2 regions of the Kocuria sp. MNB10 genome follow, and region 1 is predicted to be linked to the other one. Evidence: predicted binding sites of a transcription regulator. Region 1 holds the regulator's gene; the other holds the start of a gene.

Region 1 (11,108 bases):
GAACTCGCCAATCTGATCGGCGTGGAACCCGAGGACGTGCTCAAGGTCTCGGGCAAGACCGGTGAGGGCGTCGAGGAGCTGCTGGACACGATCGTGCGCCAGGTCCCGGCGCCTCAGGGGGTCAAGGACGCGCCGTCGCGTGCCATGATCTTCGACTCGGTGTACGACACCTACCGCGGCGTGGTGACCTATGTGCGCGTGGTGGACGGGACGCTGTCCCCGCGAGAGCGGATCCAGATGATGTCCACCGGGGCCACCCACGAGCTGCTCGAACTCGGTGTGATCTCCCCGGAGCCGGTGCCCTCGCAGGGGCTGAGTGTGGGGGAGGTGGGCTATCTGATCACGGGCGTGAAGGACGTCCGCCAGTCCCGCGTGGGTGACACGGTCACGAGCCAGACCAAGCCCGCGCAGCAGTCCCTGGGTGGGTACGAGGACCCCAAGCCCATGGTGTTCTCGGGGCTGTTCCCCGTGGAGGGTTCGGACTACCCCGTGCTGCGGGACGCCCTCGAGAAGCTCCAGCTCAACGACGCCGCCCTGGTGTACGAACCCGAGACCTCCGCCGCGTTGGGCTTCGGCTTCCGTTGCGGTTTCCTGGGGCTGTTGCACCTGGAGATCACCCGCGACCGGCTCGAACGCGAATTCAACCTGGACCTGATCTCCACCGCGCCGTCCGTGTCCTACAACGTGACGCTCGAGGACAACTCGGAGGAGCAGGTTACTAACCCGTCCGAGTTCCCGGAGGGGCGGATCCTGGAGATCCGCGAACCCATGGTCTCGGCCACCATCCTGGTGCCGTCCGAGTTCATCGGCGCGGTCATGGAACTGTGCCAGTCCAAGCGCGGTGAGATGAAGGGGATGGACTACCTCTCCGAGGACCGCGTGGAGCTGCGCTACCGGTTGCCGCTCGCGGAGATCGTCTTCGACTTCTTCGACCAGCTCAAGTCCAAGACCCGGGGCTACGCGTCCCTGGACTGGAAGGCGGACGGCGAGCAGGCCGCGGATCTCGTGAAGGTGGACATCCTCCTGCAGGGCGAGCAGGTGGACGCGTTCAGCGCGATCACCCACAAGGACAAGGCGTACTCGTACGGCGTGCTCATGACGGGCAAGCTGCAGAAGCTCATCCCGCGCCAGCAGTACGAGGTCCCCATCCAGGCCGCGATCGGTTCCCGGATCATCGCGCGCGAGAACATCCGCGCGATCCGTAAGGACGTGCTCTCCAAGTGCTACGGCGGTGACATCTCCCGTAAGCGCAAGCTGCTCGAGAAGCAGAAGGAGGGCAAGAAGCGCATGAAGATGGTGGGCCGCGTGGAGGTCCCCCAGGAGGCCTTCGTGGCCGCGCTGTCCTCGGACGAGGACAGCGGGAAGGACAAGAAGAAGTAATGCCCGCCCAACCGGAGGGTGATCCCGCACCCCGGGACGGCGCGCTCCCCGCGGCATCGGTCGCCCGCGCCACCGATCGCACCCTGAGCCTGTACGTCCACGTCCCGTTCTGCGCGGTGCGCTGCGGGTACTGCGACTTCAACACCTACACCATGGACCAGCTCGGGGACGGCGTCTCCCAGCGCGACTACCACGCCGACGCCGCCGCGGAGGTCCGCTTCGCCCGGTCCGTGCTCGACGCCGCCGGGGCACCGCCGCGCGCGCTACACAGCGTGTTCTTCGGCGGGGGTACGCCCACCCTTCTGCCCGCCTGGGAGCTCGCGCTCATGCTCGAGCAGGCCCGGGAGAGCTTCGGGCTGGCCCCGGACGCCGAGGTCACCGTGGAAGCCAACCCCGACTCGGTGAGCGAGGAGACGTTCGACGTGCTCGCCGCGGCCGGGGTTACCCGGGTGTCCTTCGGGATGCAGTCCGCGGTGCCCCACGTGCTGCGCGTGCTGGAACGCACGCACACGCCGGCGAACGTCCCGCGCGCCGTCGGCTGGGCCAAGGACCGCGGACTGGGCGCGAGCGTGGACCTGATCTACGGTACACCGGAGGAGAGCGTGGCCGACTGGCGCACCTCGTTGGAGGCCGCGCTGGCCATGGACCCCGACCACGTCTCCGCGTACTCCCTGATCATCGAGGACGGCACCAAGCTGGCCGCCCAGATCCGCCGCGGTGAGGTGCCGGACCTGGATCCGGACGACCAGGCGGAGAAGTACACGCTCGCGGACGCGCTGCTGCGCGAGGCCGGGTTCGAGTGGTACGAGGTGTCCAACTGGTCCCGCGCGGCCCACGGGCGCAGCGCGGTGCAGAACCGCAGCGTGCACAACCTCGCGTACTGGCGCAATCAGGACTGGTGGGGGATCGGCCCGGGGGCGCACTCACACAGTGACGGCGTGCGCTGGTGGAACCTCAAGCACCCGTTGCCGTACACGGCCGCCGTGCGCCGGGGTGACTCACCGGCCGTGGGCCGCGAGACCTTGGGTGGCGAGACGCAGTACGTGGAACACGTGATGCTCGGGATCAGGATCCGTGAGGGACTCCCGCTCGAGGGGCTGCGCCCGGAGGGGCGGCACGCGGTGGCCGGATTGATCGCCGACGGCTGGCTGGACGGCGCCGCCGCCCTCCGCGGGTCCGCGGTCCTCACGGACGCGGGGCGTCTGATGGCCGACGCCGTGACGCGCCGCTTGCTCGACTGGTGACCGTGTCAGGAGTTGCGGGCCGCGAACTTGTCGTAGAGGTGGGTGTTGAACCGGTACTGGTGCGGTTCGCCGCGGTTGACCTTCACGCCCGCGCGCACGGAGGTGATGGCCAGGAACAGCCAGGTCACGGCGGCGATGACCGAGAAGAGCCATCCGATGAACGGGATGAGTGAGAGCACGATGCCCGCGAGGATCACCAGGGTGGGCAGCATGGTGTAGTTGGCGGCTTCCCGGGATTCCTGAGCGGTGAAGGGACCGCGGTCCTTGAACACCCGGTGGATCATGTAGCTGGGCAGTACGCCCACCACGCCACCCAGGTGGGCGAGGGTGGCCCACTGCCGGTCCTGGGACACGTCCAGGGGTTGCGCCACGGGGGCCACGGACTCGAACGGAGTCTCGGCGGAGCGAGTGGAGGGGGAGGGAGCAGCGTCAGTCACGAGCGGGTGTGCCTTTCACGGGCGGTAGCCATCCGGGTCGGAGGACGCCGGTGCTCCCATCCTACGGTCGTTCCCGCGTGGCTCGCGCCGGACGACGACGCCAGGCGTCACCCACGCTGGTGGTCACCGCTAACGCGGGTCACCGAAGCCGTAGACCACCGGCTGCGAGCGCCGTCGACGTCGTGGGTCACCGCAGGTCAGGCGCAGCCCGGGTCAGGAATCGGCGGCGTCCGGGGCGGTGAGGAAGTCGATGAGCTCCTCCACGCGGCCCAGCAGGGCCGGTTCGAGGTCTGCGTACGTGTTCACTCGTGCAAGGATCGCCTGCCACGCCCGCCCCACGTCCTGGGGTGTGCGGTGCGGCAGGCCCAGCGCGCGTGCCATCCCGGTCTTCCAATCCACCCCGCGCGGGATCACGGGCCACTCCCGGATCCCCAGGGCGCTGGGCTTCACGGCCTGCCAGATGTCCACGTAGGGGTGTCCGAGGATGAGCACGTTGTCCCGGGCACCCGGGACCGCGAGCGCCTCCTGGGCGATCCTGGACTCCTTGGAGCCCGCGACCAGGTGGTCCACGAGGATCCCGAGCCGGCGCTGCGGGCCGGGGTGGAACTCGGCGATGGCTGAGGGGAGGTCGTCGATCCCGTGCAGGGGTTCCACCACGGTGCCCTCGACCGCGAGGTCGTGGCCCCACACCTTGGCCACGAGCTCGGCGTCGTGGTACCCCTCGACCCACACACGCGACTCCTTGGCCACGGACGCGCGCAGGTTCTCGACCTCGACCGACCCCGAACGCGTGATCCGGGGCTTGGCCGGGGCGCTGCGGGTCTCGGGCGGGCCCAGCCGCACGGGTTCGCCGTCCAGGAGGAAGCCCGGGCCCAGGGGGAAGGACTTCACGCGCCCGTGCCGGTCCTCCAGACCCACCACGCGCATCCCGCCGATGGTCTCCACGCCCACGACGGCGCCCACCCACCCGGTCTCCACGTCCTCGAGCACCATGTCCCGGGCCACGGGGACGTCCCGGGAGACGGGACCGGTGCGGGCGACGTCGGGACTGCCTAGGTCCCGGGGACCCCAGGACCAGCCGGATGCGTTCACGGGCGACTCCTCCACGTCGTGCCGCGGCGCGAGCGCGCCGCCGGGCAGGCGAATCAGCCGCGAGCGTATCAAAATCGGCCCCTGACCCACGGGCCCCGGACGGCCAGGATTAGCACTGTGAACTCTTGAGTGCCAGAATTGCCAGCAACGGGAGGTGAGACACATGGAGCATCCGCGCCGAGCGCAGATCCTGCGCGCCATCGTGGAGGACTACGTCCATTCGCGTGAACCCGTGGGGTCCAAGGCGCTCGTGGAACGCCACCGCCTACCCGTCTCCTCCGCCACGGTGCGCAACGACATGGCCGCCCTCGAGGAGGACGGGCTGATCGTGGCCCCGCACACGAGCTCGGGGCGGATCCCCACGGACCGAGGTTACCGCGAGTTCGTCAACCAGATCGCAGCTCTGGAGCCCCTCACCTCCGCCCAGCGCCGCGCGATCCAGGTGTTCATGGACGGCGCCCAGGACCTGGACGACATCATGGAGCGCACCGTGCGCCTGCTCGCCCAGCTCACCCACCAGGTGGCCGTGATCCAGTATCCCGTGCGCACCGGGATCACCGTGCGCCACGTGGAACTCGTGGACGTGGGAGACGCCCGCGTACTCGTGATCCTGATCCCCACCACCGGACGCGTGGCCCAACGCACCGTGGAACTGCCCGTCACCCTGACCGAGGCCCAGCTGCTGGAGCTGCGCGCCCACGTGCTCGCACGCCTGCTCGGCAGGCCCGTGGAAGACGTCCCCGACGCCGCCGTGACCCTGCCCCCGGCCCTGCCCGAGGAACTGCGCGACGCCGGGACCGCGGTGACCGGGGCGCTCGCGGTGCTCGCAGCGGTGTCGGACGAACACCGCCTGGTGATGGCCGGGACCGCGAACCTCGCGCGCTTCAGCGGGGACTTCCCGCAGAGCATCTCCCCGGTGCTCGAGGCGCTTGAGGAACAAGTGGCCATGCTGCGATTGTTGTCCGAGATGCAGCAGGACGAACGCGGGGTCGCGGTGCGCATCGGCTCCGACCACAGCGACGACCCCCTGGCGGAGGCGTCCGTGGTGGCCACGGGTTACGGTCCGCACGCCGCGTCCAAGGTGGGAGTCGTGGGGCCCACACGCATGGACTACCCCACGACCATGGCCTCCGTGCGCGCGGTGGCCCGCTACCTGTCCAAGAACCTGGGGGCTGAGCGCACGTGAGCGCCGCCCGCCCCGCTCGACCGTAGAACCGACGAAAGAAGAAACGACGACATCGTGAGCGATCACTACGAAACCCTCGGCGTGAGCCGGGACGCCAGCGCCGAAGAGATCAAGCGCGCCTACCGCAAGAAGGCCCGCAAACTTCACCCGGACGTGAACCCCTCACCCGAGGCCGCCGAGGAGTTCAAGCGCGTCTCCCACGCCAATGACGTCCTCTCCGACCCGGACAAACGCCGTGTCTACGACGCCACAGGCAACGAGAACGGCACGGACACCGGCTTCGGCGGGGGCTTCCCCGGAACGGGCTTCGGCTTCTCCGACATCTTCGAGACGTTCTTCCAGGGCGCGGGAGCCGGTGGCCAGCGCGGCCCCCAGTCCCGCACCCGCCAGGGCCAGGACGCCCTGATCAACGTGCGGATCTCCCTCAAGGACGCCGTGTTCGGCATGGAGAAGGACATCACGGTGGACACCGCCGTCGTGTGCCCCACGTGCCAGGGCACGTGCTGCCAGCCCGGCACGAGCCCCGTGACGTGTACCATGTGCCGCGGCTCCGGCCACATGCAGTACCAGCGCCAGTCCATCCTGGGCATGGTCACCACCCAGGCCCCGTGCTCCCAGTGCAACGGCTTCGGCACCGTGATCGAGAGCCCGTGCCACGAGTGCTACGGCGAGGGCCGCGTGCGCGACCGCCGCCCCCTGACCGTGAAGATCCCCGCCGGCATCCAGTCCGGCAACCGCATCCGCCTGGGCGGCCAGGGTGAGGCCGGCACCGCCGGCGGACCCAACGGCGACCTCTTCGTGGAACTGAAGGTGGACCCCGATCCCACCTTCCTCCGCGAGGGCGACGATCTCCACGCCCGCCTGCGTATCCCCATGACCGCCGCCGCGCTCGGCACCACCGTGAGCCTCGAGACGTTCGACGGCGCTCGCACGGTGGACGTCGATCCCGGTACCCAGTCCGGTGCGACCGTCACGCTCGACGACCTGGGTGTCACCCACCTGCGGGGCAAGGGCCGCGGGGACCTCAAGGTGCACTTCGAGGTGGAGACCCCCAAGGACCTCTCCTCCGAACAGCGCGAACTGCTCGAGCGACTCGCCGAGCTGCGCGGTGAGGAAGCGGCGGACGGCACGACCGTGAACACCAACCACTCCGGTGGGTTCTTCTCCCGGTTGCGGGACCGGTTCAACGACCTGTGACCAACCCCGTCTTCCACGTCCCCGCCGGGGACCTCTTCCGGGCGCACCCGGGGGAGGTCCTGGACGTCGTGGGTCCCGAGGCCAAGCACGCGGTGACCGTGCGGCGCCTGCGCGCGGGGGAGGCCCTGGACCTCGTGGACGGGCACGGCACCCGTGCGGTGTGCACGTTCGACTCCGGGGCCAAGGACCGGATGAGCGTGACCGTCCACGAGATCCACCACGACGCCGCGCAGCAGCCGGAGTTCACGCTGGTGCAGGCACTCGCCAAGGGGGACCGGGACCTGCAGGCCGCGGAGGCCGCCACGGAACTCGGGGTCTCCCGGGTGATCCCGTGGCAGGCGGAGCGCAGCATCGTGCGCGTCCACGCGGACCGCGCGGCCAAACTCATGGCCAAGTGGGACTCCACCCTGGCCGCGGCGGCCAAGCAGTCGCGGCGCGCCCGCTGGCCCGAACGCGGTGACTGGGTGGACACCGCGGGTCTGGCCCGGCTGATCGCTGCGGAACCCCAGATGCTGTGGCTCGTGCTGCATGAATCGGCGAGCCCACGTTGGTCCACCCCGGACGTGACCCGGTGGGGTGATCGGTCCCGGATCGCGGTGATCGTGGGCCCGGAGGGAGGGATCGGTGACGGAGAGCTCGAGGCGTTGTGCGCCGCCGGTGCTCAGCCGATGCGCCTGGGAACCACTGTCATGCGATCGTCCACCGCGGGACCCGCGGCACTGGCCGCGCTGCACGCGGTGCTCGGGCTCTGGGACTGACCCGGGACCCAACGGGGAGGGCTCAGTCCCCGGCGCGCACTGTGATCGCGTGATCGTCGGACACGGTGGTGCCGGAATCGTCCGTGCCGCTCACGCGCACGGTGTACGTCCCGGGGTCGAGCGTGACACTCGTGCGTAGTTCCGTGCCCGTGGTCGGATCCGAGCCGGGGGAAGCGGGTGCGATGTTCCCACTGTGCACGACGCGGTCGTCCTCGAGCACCTCCCAGAGGGCGTCACGCACCGAGGGCAGCACGCGGGCGAAGACCGTCACGGGGCTCTTGGGTTCCGCCCCGGTCTGGGGGTCGACGAGCCACACGGGCGCGGCCAGTGCGGGGTCACGCGTGAGCGGGGCATGAAGTTCCACGGCTCCGAAGGCCTTGTACCCGCTCTGCCCGTTCACGAGGACCCGCACCTCCTTGGCCGTGGACGAGTCCAACAGCCCGGCGGTCACAGCCGCCGCGGAGACCGTGTACACCATTTGCTGCAGTGCGACCCGCGCGTCCTGCGGGGAGAGTTGGGAGGCGAACGCGGCGGCGGGCAGGTCCACGGTGATGGTTCCGTCCGGGGACACGGAGGTGCCCACGGTGTCCACGGCGGACCACAGGGACCGGTAGTCCGGGTCCGCGGGGGTGGCCGAGGTGACCATGAGCGCCGCCTGGGCCACGGGGTCGGTCGTGTCCTGGGAGGTCGGGGTGCGGAACTCGCGGAACAGGTAGCGCGATTGGTCCCCGGTGCCCACCCAGTACACGGGGGCCTGTTCGGTGGCCACGCCTTCCATCGCGGTGTCCGTGTTCATGGGCGCGGAGGCGATCCCGGGGGCGGCTTCGGAGTTGTGGTCCGGTCGGTCGGCGGCGGTCCCGCACGAGGCCACGACCGCGGCGAGCGACACGGCGAGCGCCCCCGTCGCGGCGCGCCGAAGTCCGCCGGGCGCGGTGGCACGACGACGCTGCGGCTCGGTCGTTCCTGCGGGATTTTTCACGGCTACACAACTTACCCACCGGGAGCCACGGGCGCTAACGTCGCACGTGGATCCGGGCGGACCGTTATGGGATTGCAACCTGCGGCGCGCGAGCCCGTCGGTCCCGGCGGGTCCAGGTCCGCGCGCACCGGTAGGCTGGACCCGATGAGCGAACCAACCGAAGGGACCGAGGCACTGAGCACTCCGCCCACCGAACGAACCCGCGTCACCGTGCACGTACCGGATCGGGAGACCGCCGTCCGGACCTTGGGTCACGGGGACGCGACCTTGCGTCTGCTCGAGCAGCAGTTCCCGGCCGTGCGGATGACCGTGCGGGACCTGGACGTGGCCCTCGAGGGGCCCGTGATCGACACCCGCCTGGCCGCCTCCCTGCTCGAGGAACTTCTCACGATGGCGCTGCGCGGCACCGAGATCACCGAACGCACGGTGCTGCGCGTGGCCCGCATGATGCGTGACGCCCAGGACCTGCGCCCGTCGAGCGCGCTGTCCACGAGCATCCTCTCCACCCGGGGCAAGACCATCCGGCCCAAGACCGTGAACCAGAAGACCTACGTGGACGCGATCGACGAGCACACCGTGGTCTTCGGGATCGGGCCCGCCGGTACCGGCAAGACGTACCTGGCCATGGCCAAGGCCGTGCGCGCCCTGCAGGCCAAGGAGGTCAACCGGATCATTCTCACGCGTCCCGCGGTGGAGGCCGGCGAGCGACTGGGCTTCCTCCCAGGTTCGCTCAACGACAAGATCGACCCCTACCTGCGTCCCCTCTACGACGCCCTGCACGACATGATGGACCCCGAGTCCATTCCGCGGCTCATGGAGGCCGGGACCATCGAGGTTGCCCCGCTGGCCTACATGCGCGGGCGCACCCTCAACGACGCCTTCGTGATCCTCGACGAGGCCCAGAACACCACCCCGGAACAAATGAAGATGTTCCTCACCCGTCTAGGCTTCGGCTCACGGATCGTGGTTACCGGTGACGTGACCCAGGTGGACCTGCCCGGGACCACCAAGTCCGGACTGCGCCAAGTCCAACACGTGCTCGGGAAGATCGACGACATCGCGTTCTGCGAACTGACCTCCGCGGACGTGGTGCGCCACGAACTCGTGGGCGAGATCGTGGCCGCCTACGACCAGTTCGACACCACCAACCGCCACCGCGTGGAACGAGCCCGCCGCAAGGACGAACGCCGAGCGGCGTCGTCCGAGCGCACCGAGGGAGACACCCCGTGAGCGTGGCCTTCGACCTGCCCTGGGACACCCCCGCCGAACAGGCCGAGCTGCCCACCGCCTACCGCGCCGTGGACACCGACCAGCTCGAGGCCCTCGTGGACCTCGCCTTCACCCGCTGGCACCTGCACCCCGACACCGAGGTCAGCATCGCCGTGGTGGACGAGACCCGCATGGCCGAACTGCACGAACAGTGGCTGGACCTGCCCGGTGCCACCGACGTCATGTCCTTCCCCATGGACGAACTGCGCGAGGGCACCCCCGACGACCCTAGCCTGGGCGTGCTCGGGGACGTCGTACTGTGCCCACCCGTGGCCGAACGCCAGGCCGCGGCCGCCGGCCACAGCACCCAGGACGAACTGTGCCTGCTCACCACCCACTCCCTGCTGCACCTGCTGGGCCACGACCACGCCCACGAGGACGAACGCGCCCGCATGTTCACCGCCCAGCGCTCGCTGCTCGAGGAGTTCCTGGGCCGGGACGCGCCCGTGGAGACCATGACGTGAGGCGCCGCACCGCCTCCGACCCCCGCACCGACTGAACGACCGAGGACCCGCGATGACCCAGCCCACTGAACAGCCCGCTGACTTCCGCGCCGGTTTCGCCGTGTTCGTGGGCCGGCCCAACGTGGGCAAGTCCACGCTGACCAATGCGCTCGTGGGGCGCAAGGTCGCGATCACGTCCAACCGTCCGCAGACCACGCGGCACACCATCCGCGGGATCGTGCACCGCACCGACGGTCAGTTGATCCTCGTGGACACCCCCGGCCTGCACCGTCCGCGCACGCTGCTCGGTCAGCGGCTCAACGACGTCGTGGCCCAGACCCTGGGTGAGGTGGACGTGATCGGGTTCTGCGTGCCCGCGGACCAGAAGGTGGGCCCGGGGGACCGGTACATCGCCCAGCAGGTCGTCGCCGCCGTCGGGCGCACCCCCGTGGTCGCGATCGTGACCAAGGCGGACCTCGTCCCCCAGCAGCGCCTCGCCGAACAGCTCGTGGCCGTGAGCGAGCTCGGGCGCGAGGTCGTCACCGAGGAGCGCGCCCAGCGCGACGCACGACGACGACGTCGCGACGCGGCGCCGTCCGCCAAGGGCACCGGCGGTCGCCCGGCCGCGCAGCGCACCGAGGACACGCCGGCCGGATGGGCCCACGTGATCCCCGTGAGCGCGGCGGACGGCTTCCAGATGGACGAGATCGCCGAGCTGCTCGTGTCGCTGATGCCCGTCTCCCCGCCCCTGTACCCGGAAGGGGACCTCACCGACGAGCCGGAGGTCACCATGATGGGCGAACTCATCCGCGAGGCTGCGCTCGAGGGCGTGCGGGACGAACTGCCCCACTCGCTCGCCGTGGTCGTGGACGAGGTCTCCGAACGTGAAGGCCGCTCACCCGACAACCCCATGCTGGACGTCCACGCGAGCCTGTACGTGGAACGGGACTCCCAGAAGGCCATCGTGATCGGCAAGCGCGGTGCGCGACTGCGCGAGATCGGAACGCGCGCCCGAGCCCAGATCGAGTCTCTACTGGGCACCCGGATCTACCTGGACCTGCACGTCAAGGTCGCCAAGGAATGGCAACGGGACCCCCGACAGCTGTCCAAGCTCGGGTTCTGA
Region 2 (11,108 bases), 780 kb from region 1:
TCTGGCCGGCCACGATGATGGCCGCGGCCGAGAGGAGCGGCCACAACGCGATCCAGCCCGGGAACGCGCCCTGCACGTCCACGAGGATGCCCACCAGGACCATGCTCACGAACCCGGCCCAGCCCAGCAGCACTGCCAGGCCCCGGCCCACGCGCAGGTAGGGCACCGCCAGGGCCAGCAAGGAGCCCAGTGCGAATTCCCACAACCGGGCGCGGGTGTCGAAGTACGCGAACTCCTGCCGGGACGCCGTCGTCACCACGGAGAACGCGAGCGAGGCGACGAACACGAGGCCGAAACACCCCGCCAGCACGGGTACGCAGCTGCGCCCGGTGCGGCGTCGCCACCACCACGCGAGGGCGAAGATCAGCGGCCACACCAGGAACACCTGACCCTGAACCGACAGGGACCAGAAGTGCTGGAAGGGAGAGGCGGTCGAATGGTCCGCGGCGTAGTAGTCCACCTGGTTGGCGGCCAGCGCCCAGTTCTCGACGTACAGGATCGAGGCCACGCCCTGGGACCGGAACTCCGCGACGTCGGTGCGCGGGAACACGAACGCCACGAGGGCCAGCGTGCCCAGGATGATCACCGTGGCGAGCGGCAGCAACCGCTTGAAGGTGTGCAGCCAGTACCGGACCAGCCCCAGCGGACGCCCCCCTTCGATCCGGCGCACGAAGGAGAGGGTCATGAAGAACGCCGAGATCAGCAGGAAGATGTCCACGCCGCCGGAGACCCGGCCCATGAACACGTGGTAGACGACCACCAACAGCACGGCCACCGCCCGCAGCCCCTGCACCTCGGGACGGAATCCCGAGTACCGGGCCACCCGGGTGGCCGAGGCGGAGGAGCCCGGGGACGCGGAGGCGGTGGGCATCCCGGCGGAGGAGACGTCCGTCCACGGGGCGGGGGCCGTGGTGGGTGACCCGGGGGCCTGCGGAACTGTCGTGAGGGATCGATCGGGGGGAAGCACGCAGGCCATAGTAGACCTCCCCCGCCTGACAAGGAGTTACTCGGGTAACGCGATCCCCGTGATCCCGTCCTGCTGCAGGGCGTCCGAGACCCGCTGGGCGAAGCTGTGGGAGGCTGAGGCCGCGTACATCCCGGTGAGGTGGTCGTCGTCGGAGTACACGATCACGTTGCCCACGGCGGGCCGGCACGCGCCGTCGGGACACACGACGTCGGTCATGTCCACGGGCGCGAAACCCTCCAGTTCGGAGCCCAGGTCCCGCTGGGGGTCGGGGGTGTCGAGCATGGGGTGCACGATCTCGCACTCCGGGGACTCGAGGCCGCGCAGCGCGGCGCACTCGGCCGGGGCGTCGTGGAACCGCGGGGTGTCCCGGATGCCCACCACCTGGATGCCGTCCGCCACGAGGGCGCGCACGCGGGTCTCCAGGCCCGGTTTCCACGTCTCCCCGTCCGGCTCGCTGAAGGTGCCCTGCACGAACACGAGATCCGGGTCGGCGGCGGCGAGCATCTCGTCGCTGCCCTCGAACCAGGTCGCGCACGCCTCGGCGTCCTCGAGTTCCGCGGCCACCGTGTAAGAGCACCCGTGCTGGATGTAGGCGAGCACGCGCCACCCGTTCGCGCTGGCCAGCGGTTCGAGCGCGGGGACCCAGTGCTGCATGTGGCTGTTGCCGATCACCACCACGGTGCGGGCGGGGTCCTCCGTGGCCACGGGCTCGCGGCAGAACTGCCGGAACTGCTCGGGCAGCTCGACGTCCTCGGGACAGCCCCCACCCAGGTCCGCGGCGCTGTGGGGCAGTTCCTCGGGGCGCGGCAGCGCGGGCGCGGTCGGGTCGCCGTGGAACTCGTAGCCCGGCAGCAGGGCGACGGCGCCAGGGTTGTTCGCGGACGCGTTCTCCCCCAGTCGATGGTTGCGTTGCAGCTCCGCCCGTTCCCACGCGCCGGCGGTCACCGTCACGAGCCCCATGCACACCGCGATCACGAGTCCGGCTCGCCACGACCGGGCCTCCGGTCACGACCACCGCTTCAGGGGTTCTTCGAACCAGCGCGTGAGAAGGAGGGCGAGCGCAATCGAGGCCAGCACGAGGGCGGTTCCCGCGAGGGCTCCGGCGTCCGGGCGGTCACGGAGCACCAGGTAGGTAATCAGCAGCGGCCAGTGGACCAGGTAGAGCGCGTACGCCGCATCCCCGAGTCGTACTATGGGGCCCCACGAGAGGAACCGGTCGAAACCGATGCTGGAACCGGACTGTCCGGCCACGATGATCGCCGCCGCCGACAGCAACGACCACAACGCGATCCAACCCGGGAACGCGCCCTGCACGTCCACGAGGATGCCCACCAGGACCATGCTCACGAACCCGACCCAACCCAGCAGCAGTCCCAGGCCCCGACCCACGCGCAGGTACGGGACAGCCAGGGCCAGCAGGGAACCCAGCGCGAACTCCCACAGTCGAGCACGGGTATCGAAGTACGCGAACCCCTGTCGGGACACCGTCGTGACCACGGAGAATGCCAGGGGCGTGGCGAAGACGAGACCGAAGCAGCCCGCGAGGACGGGTACGCAGCTGCGGGCGGTGCGGCGTCGCCACCACCACGCGAGGGCGAAGATCAGCGGCCACACGAGGAAGACCTGCCCCTGCACCGACAGGGACCAGAAGTGCTGGAACGGGGACTCGGTCGAGTGGTCCGCCGCGTAGTAATCCACTTGTTCGGCAGCGAGCGCCCAGTTCTCCACGTACATCACGGATGCCACACCCTGCGAACGGAACTGGGCGATCTGCATGGTCGGGAAGAACGCCCACAGCGCGGCGAGGGTCAGCAAGATTGTGAGCGTAGCCAGGGGTAACAAGCGTTTGAACGTGTGCAGCCAGTACCGGGCCACCCGGGCGGCGGCATCGGCGGGGCGCGCGTCCTGCGGTGTCGCCGGTCCGATACGGGGGTGGGCGCCGTCGTCCGCGGAGGCGACCGCGGCGCCGGTCACGGAACCGGCAGCGCTCGACCCGGGATCGTGCGAGGAGCGCTTCGGGGCGGACGGCATTGATTCAGCCAAGGGGGCGCCGCATTGATTCAGCCTAGGGGGCGCCGCGGCAGGATGCGAACCGTTCGCGGTGCGGGTCCTTGCGCGACACGACATGGGAGAAGGCGGTCCACTCCCGTCAGGAGTGGACCGCCGATTCCCGGTCACCCACGGACGTGGGCGGGGTGGGACGGATCAGGCGTCCTCGCCCTTGTGCTCGGCCACGAGGGTCTCCGTGGTGAGCACGAGCGCCGCGATGGACGCCGCGTTCTGCAGAGCGGAACGGGTGACCTTGACGGGGTCGATGATGCCCGCGGCGAGCAGGTCCTCATACTCGTCCGTCAGGGCGTTGTAGCCGTTGCCGGGCTCGAGGTCCGCCACGCGCGCCGCCACGACGTTGCCGTCCTGGCCCGCGTTCTCCGCGATCCAGCGCAGGGGCTGGGTCAGTGCGCGCCGCACGATGGTCACGGCCGTAGCCGCGTCCCCGGTCAGACCGAGGTCCGTGCCGTCGAGCGCCTTGGAGGCGTGGACCAGCGCGGAACCGCCGCCGGCCACGATGCCCTCCTCGAGGGCCGCGCGGGTCGAGGACACGGCGTCCTCGATGCGGTGCTTGCGTTCCTTCTGCTCGACCTCGGTCGCGGCACCGACCTTGATCACCGAGATGCCACCGGCCAGGCGCGCGAGGCGCTCCTGGAGTTTCTCACGGTCCCACTCGGAGTCCGTGCGGGCGATCTCCGCCTTGATCTCCGCCACACGCTCGGCCACGGCCTCCGAGGAGCCCGCACCGTCCACGAGCGTGGTCTGGTTCTTGGTCACGGTGATCCGGCGGGCGTTGCCCAGCTGGGACACGTCCACGCCCTCGAGCGAGATGCCGAGCTCGGGGGTGATCACGGTCGCATCCGTGAGCACGGCCAGGTCCTGCATGATCGCCTTGCGGCGGTCACCGAAACCGGGGGCCTTCAGGGCCACGACGTCGAGCGTGCCGCGCAGCTTGTTGACCACCAGGGTGGACAGGGCCTCGCCCTCGACGTCCTCGGCGATGATGGTCAGCGGCTTCTTGGCCTGCAGCACCTTCTCGAGCACGGGCATGAGGTCCTGGACCGAGGAGATCTTGCCCTGGAACAGCAGCACGAAGGTGTCGTCCAGGACGGCTTCCTGGCGCTCCGGGTCCGTGACGAAGGACGGGGACAGGTAGCCCTTGTCGAACTGCATGCCCTCGGTGACGTCCAGCTCCACCTCGGTGGAGGAACCGTCCTCGATGGTGATCACACCGTCCGTGCCCACGGTCTCGAAGGCGCGGGCGATCAGTTCGCCGATCTCCATGGACTGCGCGGAGATCGCGGCCACGTGGGCCACGTCCTTGCCCTCCACGGGGCGGGCGTTGTCGAGCAGACGCTGGGCCACGGTGGCCACGGCCGCTTCCACGCCGCGCTTGATGTCGCCCGGGGCCGCTCCGGCGGCCACGTTGCGCAGACCCTCCTTGACGATGGCCTGCGCGAGGACGGTCGCCGTGGTGGTGCCGTCACCGGCGACGTCGTTGGTCTTGGTGGCCACTTCCTTGGCCAGCTGGGCGCCGAGGTTCTCGTACGGATCCTCGAGCTCCACCTCACGGGCGATGGTCACGCCGTCGTTGGTGATGGTGGGTGCGCCCCACTTCTTGTCCAGGACCACGTTGCGCCCGCGGGGGCCCAGCGTGACCTTGACGGTGTCGGCCAGTCGGTTGACACCGGATTCGAGCGCTTTGCGAGCGGCGTCGTTGAACACCAACTGCTTGGGCATGTGTGCTCCTTACGAAACGAGAAGGGTGTGGAAATGACGGCGCGGTGCCCGCGTGGCCCGTTCTCGGGCGAACGTCCGGGCACCGCGCACAAAAGTCGTTGCGGGGATTACTTCTCGATGACGGCCAGCACGTCGCGCGCGGGGAGCACCAGGTACTCCTCGCCGTTGTACTTGACCTCGGTCCCGCCGTACTTGGAGAAGATGACCACGTCACCCTCCTTGACGTCCACGGGGATGCGGTTGCCCTTGTCGTCCACGCGGCCCGGGCCCACGGCCAGGACGGTGCCTTCCTGCGGCTTCTCCTTGGCGGTGTCCGGGATGACCAGACCGGAAGCGGTGGTCTGTTCAGCGGCCAGCGGCTGAACCACGATGCGATCCTCGAGAGGCTTGATGGAGACCGACACGATCTCTCCCTTTCTTCTAGGCGTGTGAGACGGTGTGCGAACGCGCCGTGTCATGGGGTCCCATGACCGCGTCCGCCACAGGCCAGTTGGCGTGCCAACCGTCGTCGCGGTGCCGATTGAGCGCCTGGCCTTTAGCACCCTCACCATGAGAGTGCTAATCATCACTGTAGGGAGACGGGCCGCGCGCGGTCAAGGCGCGCCCGCCGCGCTCGTCTCTGGGCACAATCCGCGGGTACGACGCCGCCGTCCCCGCGGCCGCGTCAGTCGCGGCCGGCGAGCCGTCCGTGCCGCGTCAGTAGTAGACCGCGAGCCGCCCGTGGGGACCGTCGTGGCACGTGACCGGGGTGTCGAACACGCGTGTGAGGGTCTCGTCCGTCATGATCTGCTCGGGCGGGCCGAACTCCACCACGCGACCGTCCTTCACGGCGCAGATCCAGTCCGAGTAGTGGCTCGCGAAGTTGATGTCGTGCAGCACGATCAGCACGGTGCGTCCGAGCTCGTCCGCGACGCGGCGCAAGTGATGCATCATGTGCACCGAGTGGCGCATGTCCAGGTTGTTCAGGGGCTCGTCCAGCAGGAGGTACTCGGTGTCCTGGCACAGCACCATGGCCACGTAGGCGCGCTGGCGCTGACCGCCCGAGAGCTGGTCCAGGTAGCGGTTCTGCAGGGGTCCCAGGTCGAAGAAGTCTATCGACTCGGAGATGATCCGCTCGTCGTCCCGGGTGATCCGCCCACGCGTATAGGGGAAGCGACCCAGCGCCACGAGCTGGCGCACGGTGAGCCGCGCGGTGAAGTGGTTCTCCTGGCGCAGCGTGGAGACCACCTTGGCGAGTTCACGCGGCGGCGTCCTGCTCACGTCGTGACCGCCGATCTCCACGGTGCCGGCCTCGGGACCCAGCAGGTGACCCATCATGGTCAACAGCGTGGACTTCCCCGCGCCGTTGGGCCCCACGAGCGCGGTCACGCCACCGGCGGGGATCTGCAGATCCACCGGCCCGATCGCCAAGTCCGTGCCGTACTCCTTGACCAGTCCGGTCAACTGGATCACAGTCTGCCCCTCCTCAGGATCACGAAGAGGAAGACACTGCCACCCACCAGCTCGATGATGATGGACACAGCGCCCTCCGCGTAGAAGACGTTCTTCAGGACGAAATAGGCCCCGGACAGCACCGCGAAACCGATCAGCGCGGCCATGGGGAACACGTAGCGGTGGTCGTGGGTGTCCGCGAACTGGTACGCCAGGATCGCCACGAGGAACCCCAGGAACGTCATGGGCCCGATCAGGGACGTAGAGACCGCCATCAGGATGGACACCCAGAACAGGGTGAGCAGCAGCTCCCGGCGGTGGTCCATGCCCAGGTTCGTGGCCACGTCCCGCCCCATAGCCATGACATTGAGCGTGCGGGAGTGCACGTACAGGGCCACCGTGGCCACCACGCACAGCGGCACGGCCAGCGGGAAGTACCCGGGATCCGCGTTGGCCACCGAGCCGAACAAGCGGGCGCTGAGCACGTCGAACTCGCTCGGTGCGAGCAAGCGCTGCATGAAGGTGGACACCGCGCCGAGCCCGCCGCCCAGGACGATGCCGATCAGCAGCATGACCTGCACGTTGGCGTACTTGCCCGAGAGCAACCAACCGTAGAGCCCCAGCGCGAACACGATCATGAGGCTCACCTGCAGGGCGTACTGCGGCAGCCCCTGCACCGCACTGACCCCCACCGCACCCAGGAAGTAGACCGCCGAGGTCTGGATGAGCACGTACAGGGACTCGAAACCCATGATCGACGGCGTGATGATGCGGTTGTTCGCGGCGGTCTGGAACGCGACCGTGGCCATGGCTTGGCTCACCGCCACGATCACGATCACCACCACGCTCGTGGCCCGGGACTCGGCGATCCGCCAGAACCCCGGGGTGCCGAACGGCAGGGGGTTGTCCCACGTGAGGATGCCCGCGCAGAACACGAGTCCCGCCACGAGCAGGGACAGCGCGGTGATCCAGTAGCGGCGGCGGTGGGCCGGGGAGACGAAGGCCCCCGATCCAGTGCGCGCCCGGTCGTGGCGCAGCGCGGTCACCTCAGACATGGCGCCGGCTTCGCAGCAACAGGGCGATGAACACCGCAGCGCCCACGATGCCCAGGATCAGGGACACGGGGACCTCGAACGGCGCGATGATCGTGCGCCCGATCAGGTCACACACCGTGACCAGGCCGACCCCGAGCAGGCACACCCACGGCAGGTTGGAGCGCAGGTCGTCGCCCCGGAACAGGGACACCACGTTGGGCACGATCAACCCCAGGAACGGCAGGTTGCCCACGACCACCGTGACCACGCCGGTGGCCGCGGCCACGAGTCCGGTGCCGATCAGGATGATCCGGTTGTAGTTCAATCCCACGTTGGTCGCGATGTCCTCGCCGAGTCCCGCCACGGTGAGCCGGTCCGCGGTGATGACCACGAGCACCGCCACGAGTGCCACGACCCAGAGGGTCTCGTACTGGCCGCGCAGCACGGACGTGAAACTGCCGGCGAACCACACGCCCAGGTTCTGCAACCGGTCCGTGACGAGCGCCAGGTAGGTGGAGATCGACCCCACCACGGCCCCGAGCATGATCCCCACGATCGGCACGATCAGGGAGGAACGCAGCGTAACCCGGCGCAGGAACGCGAAGAACACCATGGTCCCCACGAACGCGGCTACGATCGCGCCGATCATCCGCGCGCTCAACCCGGCGTCCGGGGCCAGGATCATCATGAGCAACAGCCCCAGCCCGGCCCACTCGGTGGTGCCCGTGGTCGTGGGTTCCACGAACCGGTTCTGGGTGAGCAACTGCATGACCAGCCCGGACATGGCCATCGCGGCACCGGCCAGGACCAGGGCCACCGTGCGGGGAATCCGGGTCAGACCCAGGAACTGCTCACCCTGGGAGTCCGAAAGGTCCGCGACCCCCGTGACCAGGGACAGCCAGAGCAGTCCCAGGACCACCAGCAGGGCGAGCCAGAATTTCCAGTCCCGGGCCACCCCCGTGCGGGTCGGACGTTGTGCAGTGGAGACCATCACGTGTGCTTCCTGGATCATGCCGAAGCCCCGCGGGAGACTCCCGCGGGGCGTCGGTGGTCGTGCGGGGTGGGAGGGATCAGTTGCTCCGACCTCCCAGTTTCTCCGCGATGTCGTCGAGGATCTCGGTGTAGGTCTGGATCCCCTCGTTCGTGTAGGTGTCCGCGGGCAGGTAGACCACGTTGCCGTTTTTCACCGCGGGGACGTCCTTGAGGGCCTCGGACTTCTCGATCACCTCGGACGCCGGGCTGGCACCCTCGGAGGTCTTCACGCCCGCGTCACGGTCCAGCACGATGAGCAGTTCCGGGCGGGACTGGGCGATGGCCTCCACGGAGATGTCGTCCCCCTGGTGGTTGTCGGAGCCCTCGACCTTCAGCGCGGGCTGCAGCCCCACCATGTCGAACAGCGGGCCGATCGTGCGTCCCTTGCTCGGTGCCACGTACCCGATGTCACCACCGGAGACGATCACGCCCATCGTGGACTGGCCGTCGTAGGCGTCCTTGGCGCGCTGGGCGGCCTGGTCGAGCCCGTCGGTGAGTCGGCGGGCTTCCTCCTGCTTGCCGAAGACCTCGCCCAGGGCCGTGGTCTGGCGCTTGAGTTCCTCGTCCAGCGGCTGATCGTCGCGCGGATCCAGTTCCAGCATGGCGGCGTCCGGGACGAGCTTTTTGATGTCGTCGTAGTACTGCGCGAAGCGCTGCCCGTTGATCACGAGGTCCGGGTCCACCCCGGCGATCGCCTCGAGATTCGGTTCACGGTGCGAACCCAGGTCCACCACGGCGTCGTCGTTCGCATAGGAGATGTCGTTCGGGATCAGCTGCTTGGGGGCGGCCTTGAGCTGTACGCCCCAGTCCGCGAGCGTCTCGAACACCCGGTTGTCGGTGGCCACCACGGACTGCGGCGGTGCGGGAACGGTCTGCTCGCCCTTGTTGTCCGTGACGGTCACGGTGGCCGAGGACGCCTGGGTGTCGGAGGCGTTCTGGGCGTTGGCACCGCATCCCACGAGGGCCAGTGCCGCCACGGCACTCAGCGCCACACCGGGGATCAATCGGTTCATGGACATGGATCTTCTCGCAATCTCGCGGGGTCGTCTGTTACGGGCGGCCAGCCACTAGGTGAGCCTAACCTAATTAGGGATGCGGATCGTAATGTAAATAGCTCTGTGACGGGCGTCGCGGCCCGCGCGTTCGCCGCGGCTTCCCCGCGCCGTGATGTGATGGACGTGTGAACGCCTCCACCGCCCCCGACGACGCCGAGACCCGCAGCCTCGCCCAGCTGCTGACCCCGCGGGGGATGCGGCTGCTGGATTCGCTGGGCCCCTACGACCCGGACGCCACGTTCGCGCTCTCCCAGTCCCTGCGAGCACAGGGCCATGACCCGGAGCTCGTGGCCGCGGTCCTCACCCAGTCCCGGTTGCGCGCCAAGGCCCACGCCAAGTTCGGGGACTTCGCCCGTCATATGGTCTTCACGCGCGACGGTGTGGAGCAGGCCACCCGGTGGTCGGTGGCCGCCCTGCACGCCCAGCGGTTCGCGCAAGCGGGGATCGAGCACGTGGTGGACCTGGGATGTGGGATCGGCGCGGACTCGCTGGCCCTGGCCGCGCTCGAGCGCACGGTCACCGCGGTCGAGCGGGACCCGGTCACCGCGGCCGTGGCGACCGTCAACCTCACGGGGTGGCCGCGCGCTCGCGTCGTGTGCGCGGACGCGCAGTCCTTGGACCTGGACGCCCTTGAGTCCGGTCCCGCGCAGGGCGTGTGGTTGGACCCCGCGCGCCGGGTCTCGGGTCACGGGCGCACGCGGCGGTTGTTCGACCCGGAGGCCTTCTCCCCTCCCCTGTCCTTCGTTACGGACCTCGCGGACCGGGGGCTCTCCGTGGGCGCCAAGCTCGGTCCCGGCATCCCCCACGAGCACGTCCCGCGCGCCGCGGAGGCCCAGTGGATCTCGCAGCACGGTGACGTCGTGGAGGTCGCATTGTGGTTCAACGCCGTGCGCCGCCCGGGCGTCGCGCGTGCCGCCCTGGTCCTCGGGCACGACGGCGCACCCCGCCTTCCCGGCGCCGCCGACGACACGCTCGTGCCGGGTGACGACGCGCCGGGTGCCGGAGACGGCCGGAGCGGTGACGCATCCCGGGACGGTGCCGCGGCGTCGTCGGCGGCCGAACTGACCTCCGCGACGTGGGAGTCGCCCGCGGCGGAAGGGGAACTGCTGGGCGCGGTGGGGCAGTACTTCTACGAGCCCGACGGCGCGGTGATCCGCGCGGGGCTCGTGACCGATCTCGCGCAGCGCATCGGAGCGCGTCTGATCCATCCCGCGATCGCGTACCTGAGCTCGGACACGCTCGTGCACACCCCGCTGGCCACCGCGTACGAGGTGCGCGAGGTGCTGCCCCACACCGTGAAGACCCTCAAGAAGTGGGTGCGGGAGCAGGACGTGGGGACCCTGGAGATCAAGAAACGCGGCACGGACGTGACCCCCGAGCAACTGCGTAAGCAACTTGCACCCCGGGGTTCGCAGCGAGCGACCCTGGTCATGACGCGACTCGAACAGGCGGGGAAGGAACGGCGCGTGGTGCTCGCCGTAAACCTCGTACACTGATACCCCTGTGTTCGGACCGCGCGCGACACCCCGGTGGTCGGCAACGACGTCCCGGTTCAGGTCACGACCGCCGATCCCGGTGCACCCATGAGAGGACCACGCCGTGCAGATTGATTTCCACAGCTCCGAACGTTCCACCCTGGGTGTGGAGTGGGAGGTCGCCCTGGTCGAGCGCGAGAGCGGCGAGCTCGCCCCGCGCGGCCAGGAGGTCCTCGATGCCCTCGTGGCGCAGCACCCGCAGTTCGGTGAGGAGGGGGACCACCCCCATGTCACGGGCGAGTTCCTGCAGAACACCGTGGAGATG

What was found. Region 1 encodes HrcA, which represses chaperone genes, less so after heat shock. Its sites were predicted from a motif close to TTNGCACTCGNNNNNNNCGAGTGCNAA; they were not measured.
Region 2: the regulator HrcA is predicted to act here: its motif matches at 5,292-5,318, upstream of groES (co-chaperone GroES).

Annotation. Positions count from the first base shown of each region.
Region 1 is NZ_CM133411.1:2,837,368-2,848,475, reverse strand. It holds gene lepA (translation elongation factor 4) at 1-1,380, shown strand, start outside; gene hemW (radical SAM family heme chaperone HemW) at 1,380-2,624, shown strand; gene ACW9PK_RS12945 (DUF4870 domain-containing protein) at 2,630-3,061, opposite strand; gene ACW9PK_RS12940 (DUF3097 family protein) at 3,275-4,153, opposite strand; gene hrcA (heat-inducible transcriptional repressor HrcA) at 4,317-5,339, shown strand; gene dnaJ (molecular chaperone DnaJ) at 5,394-6,536, shown strand; gene ACW9PK_RS12925 (16S rRNA (uracil(1498)-N(3))-methyltransferase) at 6,533-7,294, shown strand; gene ACW9PK_RS12920 (GerMN domain-containing protein) at 7,317-8,273, opposite strand; gene ACW9PK_RS12915 (PhoH family protein) at 8,418-9,503, shown strand; gene ybeY (rRNA maturation RNase YbeY) at 9,551-10,006, shown strand; gene ACW9PK_RS12905 (GTPase Era) at 10,059-11,108, shown strand.
Region 2 is NZ_CM133411.1:2,055,317-2,066,424, reverse strand. It holds gene ACW9PK_RS09360 (acyltransferase family protein) at 1-967, opposite strand, end outside; gene ACW9PK_RS09355 (SGNH hydrolase domain-containing protein) at 1,004-1,918, opposite strand; gene ACW9PK_RS09350 (acyltransferase family protein) at 1,973-3,010, opposite strand; gene groL (chaperonin GroEL) at 3,173-4,756, opposite strand; gene groES (co-chaperone GroES) at 4,864-5,160, opposite strand; gene ACW9PK_RS09335 (iron ABC transporter ATP-binding protein) at 5,453-6,208, opposite strand; gene ACW9PK_RS09330 (iron chelate uptake ABC transporter family permease subunit) at 6,205-7,242, opposite strand; gene ACW9PK_RS09325 (ABC transporter permease) at 7,235-8,233, opposite strand; gene ACW9PK_RS09320 (siderophore ABC transporter substrate-binding protein) at 8,292-9,272, opposite strand; gene ACW9PK_RS09315 (class I SAM-dependent methyltransferase) at 9,434-10,804, shown strand; gene ACW9PK_RS09310 (glutamate--cysteine ligase) at 10,908-11,108, shown strand, end outside.